Regions from separate parts of the Bradyrhizobium sp. CCBAU 11357 genome, predicted to be linked through region 1. Evidence: predicted binding sites of a transcription regulator. Region 1 holds the regulator's gene; the other holds the start of a gene.
The links. Region 1 encodes LexA, which represses DNA repair genes until DNA is damaged. Its sites were predicted from a motif close to TGTTCNNNNTGTGTTCNG; they were not measured.

Region 1 (5,738 bases):
GTCCGGTAGCCTCCGCAGCTGTCGCGTATCGCAAGGTGCAGGGGAATGGCGGAGCCGGGGCGGCCAGGACGCTCCCAGGGAGTTGCCGGGACGTGGCCGGTCGGCCGCGCCGCCCCGGCCGGCGGCTTTGCGCCGGCGGGGTTTGGCATCTGGCCGGCCATCGTCGAAACGCTGCGCCAGTGGGCGCGCGCCGAGGCCGGGCCAGGCCGGCTGTTGCCGTGGGTGCCCGTCGCCTTCGGCGGCGGCATCGCGCTCTATTTCGCCGCCGATCATGAGCCGGTGCTGTGGGTGGTCGCCGCGACGGCCATCGCGCTGATGCTCGGCGCGGTGCTGCTCCGGCGGAGCCGGCTGTTTGCGCCTGCGATCATGATCGCGGCAGTCGCCGCCGGATTTGCCATGGCGACCTGGAAGACGGCGCGCGTCGTTCATCCCGTGCTCGCCAAGCCGCTTTATTCGGTGTCGCTGTCGGGCTTCGTGGAAGCTCGCGACGTCCGCGAGCGCACCGATCGCTTCGTGCTGCGCGTCAGCGCGATGGAGGCGCAGCGCAGCGACGTCAGGCTCGAGCGCGTCCGCCTCTCGGTGCGCAAGGGCACGGCGCCCGAGGTCGGCAGCTTCGTGCAATTGAAGGCGCGGCTGATGCCGCCGATCTCGCCGGTGCGCCCCGGCAGCTATGATTTCTCGCGCGACATGTTCTTCCAGGGCATCGGCGCCTCCGGCTTCGTGATGGGCGCGATCACGGCTTCGGCGCCGCCGGATGCGGGCGGCTTGCGGCTGCGCTACGCCGCCTTCATGCAGGGCCTGCGCGATGCGATCGACGCGCGAATCCGCGCAACGCTCGAAGGCGACAACCGGGCGATCGCAACGGCGCTGCTCACGGGGCGGCGCGATGCGATCACCGCGCCGGTCAACGATGCCATGTTCGTCTCGGGGCTCGGCCATGTGCTGTCGATCTCCGGCTACCACATGGCGGTCGTCGCCGGCGTCGTCTTCTTCGCGGTGCGCGCGCTGCTGGCCTTGATCCCAGGGCTGGCGGCCGGCTTTGCCATCAAAAAATGGTCGGCGGCCGCGGCGCTGGTCGCGGCCGCGTTCTACCTGCTGCTGTCGGGCGCGGAGGTCGCGACGCAAAGATCGTTTTTCATGACGGCAGTGGTGTTGATCGCCGTCATGGTCGACCGCCGCGCCATCACCTTCCGCACGCTGGCGGTGGCCGCGCTGATCGTGCTCGCGGTCGCACCGGAGGCGCTGGTGCATCCGAGTTTCCAGATGTCGTTTGCGGCAACGCTCGGGCTGGTCGCGCTGGTGCAGATCGGCATGCCGAACCTGCTCGCCTCACCCGATCATTCCGCGACGGCGCGGATCGCGCTGTGGGGCGGCCGCGAGATCGCGATGCTGTTCCTGGCATCGCTGATCGCGGGGCTCGCGACCACGCCCTACGCCGCCTTCCACTTCCATCGCGTGACGCCATACGGCGTACTCGCCAATCTCGGCGCCATGCCGGTGGTCTCGGCGCTGGTGATGCCGGCCGGGCTGTTGGGACTGCTCGCGGCCCCCTTCGGGCTCGATGGCGTGTTCTGGTGGTTGATGGGGATCGGCATCGAGTGGATGGTCCTGGTCGCGCGCTGGGTGGCGGCCCTGCCGGGCGCCGTCGGCCGCATTCCGGCGTTCGGGATCGCGCCGCTGATCGCCGCAAGCCTCGGGCTCATCGTGATGGGCCTGTTGCGCACGCCCTTGCGCTGGTCCGGCGCCCTGGTGCTGCTGGCGGCGATCCTCTGGGGGCTGTCGGTGCGCCAGCCTGATGTCCTGATTGCCGGGGATGGCGCGAGCGTCGCGGTCCGGGGCGGGGATGGAGGCTTGCAAGTGATCCGCGCCAGCAAGGACAGCTTCCTGCTGAAGGAGTGGCTGGCCGCCGATGCCGATCCGCGTGATGCCGGCAACGCCTCGTTGGTGAGCGGCGTGTCGTGTGACGAGTCCGGTTGCGTGGCGCCGCTCGCGGACGGACGGCTGATCGCGTTGGCGACGCGCATCGACGCGCTGGCCGATGATTGCAGCCGCGCCGCGCTGGTGGTGACGGCGCGGCCCGCGCCGCCCGATTGCGCGGCGATGGTCGTCGATCGGGCGCGTCTTGCCAGTCAGGGCGCGCTGGCTCTGACGCGAAGCGGAGAGGGTTTTTCGGTGCAGGCGGTGAGGGCGAGAGGGGCAAGCCGTCCTTGGCTGCCGGCCGGCGCCGGCGAGGGGGATTTCGACGGCAGCCTCGTGCCGAAGACGGCCCTGCCTCGCAACCGGGACGCAACGCCATCGGAGGCCGACTTGCAGGCCGACGATTGAAGATCGATGCGGGGAAAATCGGTCCGACGGGATCCCGCAGGACGCAAACCATACCATCTCGCCGGCCGCGGCCGGCGATGGCATTTGAATTTGGCCCTCGACTTTTCGGTCGGGGCCGACGGCGTCAGCCGATCGGCAGGCGCGTGATCGTGGGCCGCGTGTCGGCGACGATCTGCGGCTTGTGCTCGCGCTCGATGGCTTGCTGCGTCACCGGCAATTGCAGCACGGTCGCGCGCTGGCCTTCGACGAGCTGCGTCACCAGCACGTACTTGCCGTCCGGAAATTCGATCGCGTCATGATGGCGATCGGGAATGTGCGGGTCGATCTTGCCGAACTTGCCGACGCGGGAGTTGACGGTGCGCGTCCAGATCCAGCGGTTGTCATAGCGGACGTTATCGGCGAAAGCGAGCTCCGTTCCCGGCAGCAGACAGACCGCGACGGAGAGATCGGCTTCGGAGGCGAAGCCGCGCGTCGAGGTGCCGCGGAAGGTTGTCGTGACGATCGTCTCGCCAACTTCGGCGGGGCGCGTCGCGACGGCATGCAGGCTATAGTCACACATCGGGTGCTCCTCATACTGGGATAGCGACCCGCGTCTCTTTCGAGGCGCAGGCCTCTATCAGAGTGGAAGCCTCCAACGCTCTGCTCGGTTATGGGCAAATCTGCGGCTCGCATCCGCAGCACGCGATCACATTATCTTTCCCGGATTCGATAGGAACAAACCTCGCGTCCTTGCATTTGGCCCGCACTATCGGCGCTGTCGGCACAACTCTACCGGCGGAGCGAAATGGCCGCGTGTCCGCATGGGCGAGTGTCGCGCGGGAAGAGGCGCCGAACAGTCAGCGCAGAACCAGAGAGACCATCCGGCCGGAGCGGACAAGTATCCGCTCCAATCTTGGATCGACGAACGAAGCGCGCGTAGCGCTTACTTCCGGTATCAGTACTTCCGGTAAAGCCCGATCAGCTTGCCCTGGATCTTCACGCGGTTCGGCGGAAGAATGCGGACCTCGTAGGCGGCATTGGCGGGCTCGAGCGCGATCGAGGCGCCGCGGCGGCGGAAGCGCTTGAGCGTGGCCTCCTCGTCGTCGATCAGCGCCACCACGATGTCGCCGGTATTGGCGGTCTCGTTGCGCTGGATCAGCGCCATGTCGCCGTCGAGGATGCCGGCCTCGACCATCGAATCGCCGCGCACCTCGAGCGCGTAGTGCTCGCCCGAGCCGAGCATGTCCGGCGGTACGCTGATGGTGTGGCTGCGGGTCTGCAGCGCCTCGATCGGCGTGCCGGCCGCGATGCGGCCCATCACGGGTACCGCGACGGGGCGCTCGCCCTCATCCGCGGGCGTGCTGGAGCTCGCGCGCACCTTGCCGAGATTGCCCTCGATGACGCTCGGGGTGAAGCCGCGGCGATTGCCGGCGGCGGCCTGGAGCTCGGGCAGCTTGATCACCTCGATGGCGCGGGCGCGGTTGGGCAGGCGGCGAATGAAGCCGCGCTCCTCGAGCGCAGTGATCAGGCGATGAATGCCTGACTTCGAGCGCAGGTCGAGCGCATCCTTCATCTCGTCGAAGGACGGCGGCACGCCGCTTTCCTTCAGACGTTCGCTGATGAACCGCAGAAGCTCGTATTGTTTGCGCGTCAACATCTCGACCAAAGTCCCCCGGTTGATGTCGTTCGATTCCGAGACGATGAAGTCGGCAATAAGCCGCTACATCCTCGAAACAAATCATGAACGGACACTATATGTTCGATATGTGTTCCGCAACTGCTTAATTTATGGTGAACGCAGCCAAACTCGCGGATGCGTGTGGCCGGGCAGCTCAGACGGGCAGCCGCAGCACCTCGCAAGGCGTGCCGGACTCGGCCTTCGGCGCGAACGGTGCGCGCACGAGAAGTACCTGTGCCGCAGCGAGATTCGCAAGCAGGGAGGAGTCCTGATGGCTGACGGGAAGGGCGACGCGCGTGCCGTCGTCGCGCACCTCCAGCCGCGCACGCAGATAATCCTCGCGCTGATCGTTGGCGCCGAGGTCGCGGCCCAGCACGGCGCGCTCGCGCTGATGATGAATCACTGAACGGCCCGACAGGGCGCGAATCAAGGGCACCATGAACAGGAAGGCGCATACGTATGACGACACGGGATTGCCGGGCAGGCCGATCACGCGCATCGCGCCTATCCGACCATGCATCATCGGCTTGCCGGGCCGGATCGCGATCTTCCAGAACGCCATCGCGATGCCTTCGCCCTTGAGCGCCTGCTGGACCAGATCGTGGTCGCCGACCGACGCACCGCCGGTCGTGACCAGGATGTCGGCGCCGCTCTCGCGTGCGCGGCGGATGCCGGCGGACGTGGATTCCAGCGTATCGGCGGCAATTCCGAGGTCGATGGTCTCGGCGCCCTCGCTGCGGGCAAGGGCGTGCAGGGCATAGCCATTGGAATAGACGATCTGACCGGGACCAGGCGCGGTGCCGGGCATCACCAGCTCGTCGCCGGTGGCGAGAATCGCGACCCTCGGGCGGCGGATAACGGCGAGATGAGGATGATTCATTCCGGCGGCGAGGGCGAGATCGCGCTCGGTGAGACGGATTCCCTTGCGCAGCAGCACGTCGCCTTCGCGGAAGTCCACCCCCGCAGGGCGGATGTGCCGGCCACAAATTGCGGCTTCCTTGATCGTGACATGCTTGCCGTCGGCAATTGTGTCCTCCTGGATCACGACCGCATCGGCGCCGTCGGGAACGACGCCGCCGGTGAAGATCCGCACGGCTTCGCCGGGGCCGATCCTTCCCGCGAACGGCCGACCCGCCGCGACCGCACCGACGACGGTCAGCCTGGACTCGATGGCCGCGTCGGATGCGCGCACGGCATAGCCGTCCATCGCCGACATCGCCTCCGGCGGCTGCGTGCGCCGCGCCGCGACATCGTGCGCGAGCACACGATGGTGGGCCTCGTCGAGGCAAACCATCTCTTCAGCCAGCGGCTCGGCGCCGGTCAGCACCGCGGCAAGCGCGTCAGAAACCGGCATCAGGGCCACGGGCGAACTCCTGCTGAGCACATCGGTAAATGGGCGGCGAGAGTTCTAGCCGAGTGCAGGCGTGAGGCAAAGCAGCACGCGGGATGATTTATCCTGCGTGATCGGTGGGTGGAGGAGGTCGGCTCAACTCCGCCGCGGCATGATGCGGAAGGCGAGACAGACCGGAACGAGGATAGCCATGGCAAGGACGAGAATGACGAGCGCCACGGCCAACATCGGTCAACGCTCCGTCGGATCGCCCGGACTGAAATCCGCGACGTCGGGCGCCTTGGGGCCCTGATCCTTGTCGGGCAGCGGATCGGCCTGGGATTTCAGGTCGGCGGCCTTGCTGATCAGTTTGGCGGAGAGGTCAGAATCCGAGGTGGTTCTGGCGAATTCGAGCAGGAGAGAAGC
Region 2 (5,738 bases), on a different contig from region 1:
TGCACCTGCCAGCCGAAGAACGGCGCGCCGTCATATTCGATGGTGAGCTTGTAGCGGGGCATCAAGAAAACCGCATCGGCGGCTTGACCGGCACGCCGCGCAGGAAGTCCGCGGCCTGCATGCGGGCCTTGCCCTCGCGCTGCAGCTCGATGATGCGGATGGCGCCGTCGCCGCAGGCGACGGTGAGGAGATCGTCGAGCACCTCGCCAGGGGCGCCGGCGCCTTTCGCCAATTCGCAGCGCAGGATTTTTACGCGCGCATCGTCAAGGTCGGCCCAGGCGCCGGGGAACGGCGACAAACCGTGGATGTGGCGCAGCACCGCGCGCGCGGGCTTGCTCCAGTCGATCCGCGCCTCGGCCTTCTCGATCTTGGCGGCGTAAGTGACACCGTCCTCGCTCTGTGCCTTGAGCTGGAGGCCACCGCGTTCGAGCGCGGCCATGGCGCGCACCATCAGGTCGGCACCGAGGCGCGAGAGGCGATCGTGCAGATCGCGCGCGGTCATGCTGTCGGTGATTGCGATGCGCTCGGCCATGGCGACGTCGCCGGTATCGAGGCCGACATCCATCTTCATCACCATCACGCCGCTCTCGGCATCGCCGGCCATGATGGCGCGGTTGATCGGCGCGGCGCCGCGCCAGCGCGGCAGCAGCGAAGCGTGCAGATTGTAGCAGCCGAGTCTTGGTGCATCGAGGATCGCCTGCGGCAGGATCATGCCGTAGGCGACGACGACGGCGGCATCGGCCTCGAAGGCACGGAACTCCGCCAGCGCCTCCTCGGTCTTCAGCGTCTTCGGCGTCAGCACGGGAATGCCGAGCTTTCGCGCGGCTTCCTCGACCGGCGTCGGTTGCAATTGCAGGCCGCGCCGGCCGCCGGGCTTCGGCGCGCGGGTGTAGACCGCCGCGATGTCGTGGCCATGCGCGACCAGCTCGAGCAGCGTCGGCACGGAGAAATCGGGCGTGCCCATGAAGATGAGGCGGAGGGGCATCGACGGATACCCCTACTCCGCCGCGCGCTTGGCGGCTTTCTCGAATTTCTTCATGACGCGGTCGCGCTTGAGCTTCGACAGATAGTCGACGAACAAGACGCCGTTGAGATGGTCGATCTCGTGCTGGATACAGGTGGCGTAGAGGCCTTCGGCATCCTCCTCATGCACCTTGCCGTCGAGATCGGTGAAGCGCACGCGCACCTTCGCGGGCCGCTCGACCTCCTCGTAATATTCGGGGATCGAGAGGCAGCCTTCCTCGTACACCGACAGCTCCTCGGACGAGGCGATGATCTCGGGGTTGATGAAGACCCGCGGCAGCGGCTTGGTCTCGCCGTTCTCGTCGCGCTTGGCGAGGTCCATGGTGATGAGACGCAAGGGCTGCGCGACCTGGATCGCCGCCAGGCCAATGCCGGGCGCGTCGTACATGGTCTCGAACATGTCGTCGGCAAGCTTGCGGATCTCGGCCGTGACCTTCTCGATCGGCTTGGAGACCAGACGCAGCTGCTTGTCGGGCAGGATGATGATTTCTCTGAGGGCCATGGCCGCGATTTAAGCCGCGCGCCGGATGCGGTCAATGCGGCCAGGAACCCGTTAACCCCTCGCTAACCATAAAACTTCGCCTTTCGTTAACCATAAAAATTAGGGGGTGGTTAACCCCGATTGTTCCCTCTTCGTTCGCGAATATCGGCGAATCGCGTTAGAAGGGCCCATGAACGAGATCATTTTCATGCTGGGCGACTGGCCGGTGCGCACGATCGATGCGCTGATCGGCTTCGGTGCGCTCGTCCTCATCCTGCTGGTTGTGATTGCGGTCGTGATCGCGCGCTCGGGGCGGCGCGGCGCGGAACTCGCCATGGCGCACGCGATCCGGGCCGACGAGCTCGAGGAGCGCCTCGCCCAAGTGCTGCACGCCCAGAGTGAGGCTTCGGGCCGGGTCGATGCCATGACCCAGGCGCTGGCGGGACGTCAGGCCGAGATGGCGCGGGCGGTCAACGAGCGGCTGGATTCGGTGACGCATCGCGTCGGCCAGTCCATGGAACATTCGACCCGCAACACCATGGAGAGCCTGCGCGCGCTGCACGAGCGTCTCGGCATCATCGACAACGCGCACAAGAACCTCACCGACCTCACCACGCAGGTGACCACCTTGCGCGACGTGCTCGCCAACAAGCAGTCGCGCGGCGCGTTCGGCCAGGCGCGGATGGAGGCGATTGTCCAGGACGGTCTTCCCAAGGGATCCTACGAGTTCCAGTTCACGCTCTCGACCGGCAAGCGGCCGGACTGCGTCGTGTTCCTGCCGGACCAGCGCCCGCTCTGCATCGATGCGAAATTTCCGCTGGAGGCGATGACGGCGCTGCACGACGCCCGGACCGAGGAGGAGCGGCGCGTTGCCACGCAGCGCCTGCGCAGCGACGTCATGAAGCATGTCAGCGACATCGCCGAAAAATATCTCGTCACCGGCGAGACCCAGGAGATGGCGCTGATGTTCGTGCCGTCGGAATCGGTCTACGCCGAGATCCACGACGGCTTCGACGACGTGATCCAGAAGGCCTATCGCGCCCGCGTCGTTCTGGTGTCGCCGTCGCTCCTGATGCTCGCGATCCAGGTGATGCAGCAGATCATGAAGGACGCGCGCATGCGCGATGCCGCCGACCAGATCCGCACCGAGGTGATCAAGCTCGGCGACGATCTCGGCCGCCTGCGCGACCGCGTCCTCAAGCTGCAGAAGCATTTTTCCGACGTCAACGAGGACGTGCGCCAGGTGCTGATCTCCGCCGACAAGATCGAGAAGCGCGCAGGGCGCATTGAGGAGCTCGATTTCAGCAAGAGCGATGCGGTGGAGGGACCGCGGCTGGTGGCGACGGGGGCGGGCGAGCTGTTTCCGCGGAAGCTCCAGGCGGGGGAGTGAGATTGGCGCACACTGTCATGCCCCGCGAAGGCGGGGCATCCAGTACGCCGCGGCGTTGTGATTGAACCGAGACGCTGGTGGTTACTGGATCGTCCGCCCCAGTGCGCAATTGCGCACAAGGCGGACGATGACGGTGGTGAGATGATCACATGGGTTACTACGTCTACATTCTCGCCAGCCGAATTGGCGGCACGCTCTATATAGGCGTGACGAACGATCTCGTCCGCCGAGTGGCGCAGCACAAGTTGAAGGCCATCGAAAGCTTCACGGAGAAGTACGACGTCGCCCGACTTCTCTACTTCGAGCAATTCGATGATCCCGAGAATGCGATCAAGCGGGAGAAGCGGCTGAAGAAGTGGAACAGGGCGTGGAAGGTTCGGTTGATCGAGCAGCATAACCCAAACTGGGATGATCTCTATCCTGGTATAGCCGGACCACCATAGCGCCGTCATACCCCGCGAAGACGGGGTATCCAGTCCGCCGCAGCAGTTGTGATTGAACGAGCCGCTGGTGATTACTGGATCGTCCGCCTTCGCGGACGATGACACCGAGCGTGTTGAAAGCTCTCCCGTCTGACCAGCTACCGCGAGAGTCTTTTCCCCCAGAATCTGCTAACACCTCCCCATGACCGCACCCGACGCGACCTCCTCCGCCGTGACCGCCGCCCCTGCGCCCTCCTGGCGCGAGAGCCTTGCCGTTTACCTGCAGCCGCGGGTGCTGATCGTGCTGTTTCTCGGCTTCTCCTCCGGCCTGCCGCTGGCGCTGTCGGGATCGACGCTGCTGGTGTGGATGGCCGAGGCCGGTGTCGATCTTGGTACGATCGGGCTGTTTGCGCTGGTTGGAACGCCATACACGCTGAAGTTCCTGTGGGCTCCGCTGGTGGATGCGCTGCACGTGCCGTTCTTCACGCAGGCCTTCGGACGCCGCCGCGGCTGGCTGGTGTTTTCGCAATTGCTGCTGATCGGCGCGATTCTGCTGCTCGCGCTGACCGATCCGGCACGTTCGCCGCTGCTGGTCGCGCTTGGCGCGCTGCTGGTCGCGACGATGTCCTCGACGCAGGACATCGTGGTCGACGCGTTCCGCGTCGAGAGCCTGCCCGAAAGCGAGCAGGCCGCGGGCATGGCCGCCTATGTCGCGGCCTATCGCATCGGCATGCTGGTATCGACCGCGGGCGCCTTATTCATCGTCACCGGCTTCGAGGCAATCGTCCCTCGTGGCGCCGCCTGGATGTGGGGCTATGTGGTGATGGCGGCTCTGGTGCTGATCGGCACGGTGACGGCGCTGGCCGCCACCGAGCCCGCGCAATCGAAGCGCGCCGAGGCCGTCACGCGCGACGAGGACGCGATCACGCGGGTATTCCACGCCGCGCTGGGGGCGTTCTCAGAGTTTTTGCAGCGAAAGGAGGCATGGGCTGCGCTTGCCTTCGTCGTGCTGTTCAAATTCACCGACGCGTTTTCCGGCAACATGACCGTGCCGTTCGTGATCGACATCGGCTTCACGCGCAACGACTATGCCGTGATCGTCAAGGGCGTCGGCATCGTCGCGACCTTGGCCGGCGGCTTTGCCGGCGGCTTCGTGGCCCGGCGCTATTCGCTCGCAACCAGCCTGTGGATCGGCGGCATCGTCCAGGCGATGTCCAACCTGTCGTTCTCATGGCTGGCGCTGGTCGGCGTCAACGAATGGGCCCTGACCCTCGCGATCACCTCCGACAATTTCTGCAACGCCATCGGCACCGTGATCTTCGTCGCCTATCTCTCGGCGCTGTGCCAGAACCCGCTGCACACCGCCACCCAATATGCGCTGCTGACGGCGCTCGCCGCCGTGGGACGGACCTATTTGTCGTCGGGCGCGGGCTATCTGGCGAAGGCAACGGGCTGGCCGATGTTCTTCGCGATCTCCGTCCTCGTCGCCATCCCGAGCCTGATCCTGCTGGCGTATTTGCAGAAGCGCGGGCATTTCGAGGCGCTGGGGCCGGTGAGGGTGTGACGCTGCCGTAGGTCTCGTAGGGTGGGCAAAGGCGCAACGCGCCGTGCCCACCATCACGCTATGAATAGAAACAGGTGGTGGGCACGCTTCGCTTTGCCCACCCTACGGCACCTCACTTGCCCCCCTACTGCTTCTTGATCAGGCTCCACTTGGTGATCACGGCTTCGCTCATCTGGCCGGGATCGCTGGCGCAGGCGACCTCGTCCACCTTCACGGAGATCTCCTTGCCGACGAAGGATTTCAGCTGCGCGGCCTGCGCGTCGCTGGAGGTGACGAGCTGGAACGTCTCGGGGCCGGTTTCGAGGTTGCACAGCCCGTTCGGCGGCGGCAGGCGGCGCGGTTCCGACGTGATCTGGTAGGTCGCGACGCGCTTGCCGTTCTTGGCGTCGCGCACCTTCATCGCGTTGAGCTCGCCCGAGAGCACGTCGCCATTGTTGATCGGCTTGCCGGGCTTGGACGGCGGCGGCGCCTCGTCGCGTTGCTGCGCGGAGATGGCCGGGGTCACCAGCATCAGCATCGTCGCGACCAAAGCGAAGCGTGTGGCGAAAAGTTTCGTCATGTCGTCCGTTCCGTGGAAAGTCTGGATGGCTAGAACAGGGTGCGCTGCCGCATCGCAGCCGATAGCGTACCTTCGTCGAGATAATCAAGCTCGCCGCCGACGGGAACTCCATGGGCGAGCCGCGTCACCTTCACATTGGCGTCCTGAAGCAGGTCGGTGATGTAATGCGCCGTGGTCTGGCCGTCCACCGTCGCATTCAGCGCCAGGATGATTTCATGCACCTCCGCTGCGTGGGCACGCGCGACCAGTGCGTCGATGGTGAGGTCCTGCGGGCCGACGCCGTCGAGCGGCGACAATGT

Region 2: a site for LexA is predicted at 1,647-1,664, ahead of XI05_RS22160 (DNA recombination protein RmuC). Genes of this name have one in related genera too.

The regions. Positions count from the first base shown of each region.
Region 1 covers NZ_LBJW01000106.1:35,303-41,040, forward strand. Annotated here, with positions in the region: gene XI05_RS24275 (ComEC/Rec2 family competence protein) at 46-2,325, shown strand; gene XI05_RS24280 (hypothetical protein) at 2,450-2,884, opposite strand; gene lexA (transcriptional repressor LexA) at 3,260-3,961, opposite strand; gene XI05_RS24290 (molybdopterin molybdotransferase MoeA) at 4,137-5,345, opposite strand; gene XI05_RS24295 (hypothetical protein) at 5,565-5,738, opposite strand, start outside.
Region 2 covers NZ_LBJW01000104.1:56,214-61,951, forward strand. Annotated here, with positions in the region: gene truA (tRNA pseudouridine(38-40) synthase TruA) at 1-62, opposite strand, end outside; gene fmt (methionyl-tRNA formyltransferase) at 62-985, opposite strand; gene def (peptide deformylase) at 998-1,525, opposite strand; gene XI05_RS22160 (DNA recombination protein RmuC) at 1,695-2,894, shown strand; gene XI05_RS22165 (GIY-YIG nuclease family protein) at 3,044-3,337, shown strand; gene XI05_RS22170 (AmpG family muropeptide MFS transporter) at 3,519-4,880, shown strand; gene XI05_RS22175 (hypothetical protein) at 5,005-5,439, opposite strand; gene recR (recombination mediator RecR) at 5,469-5,738, opposite strand, start outside.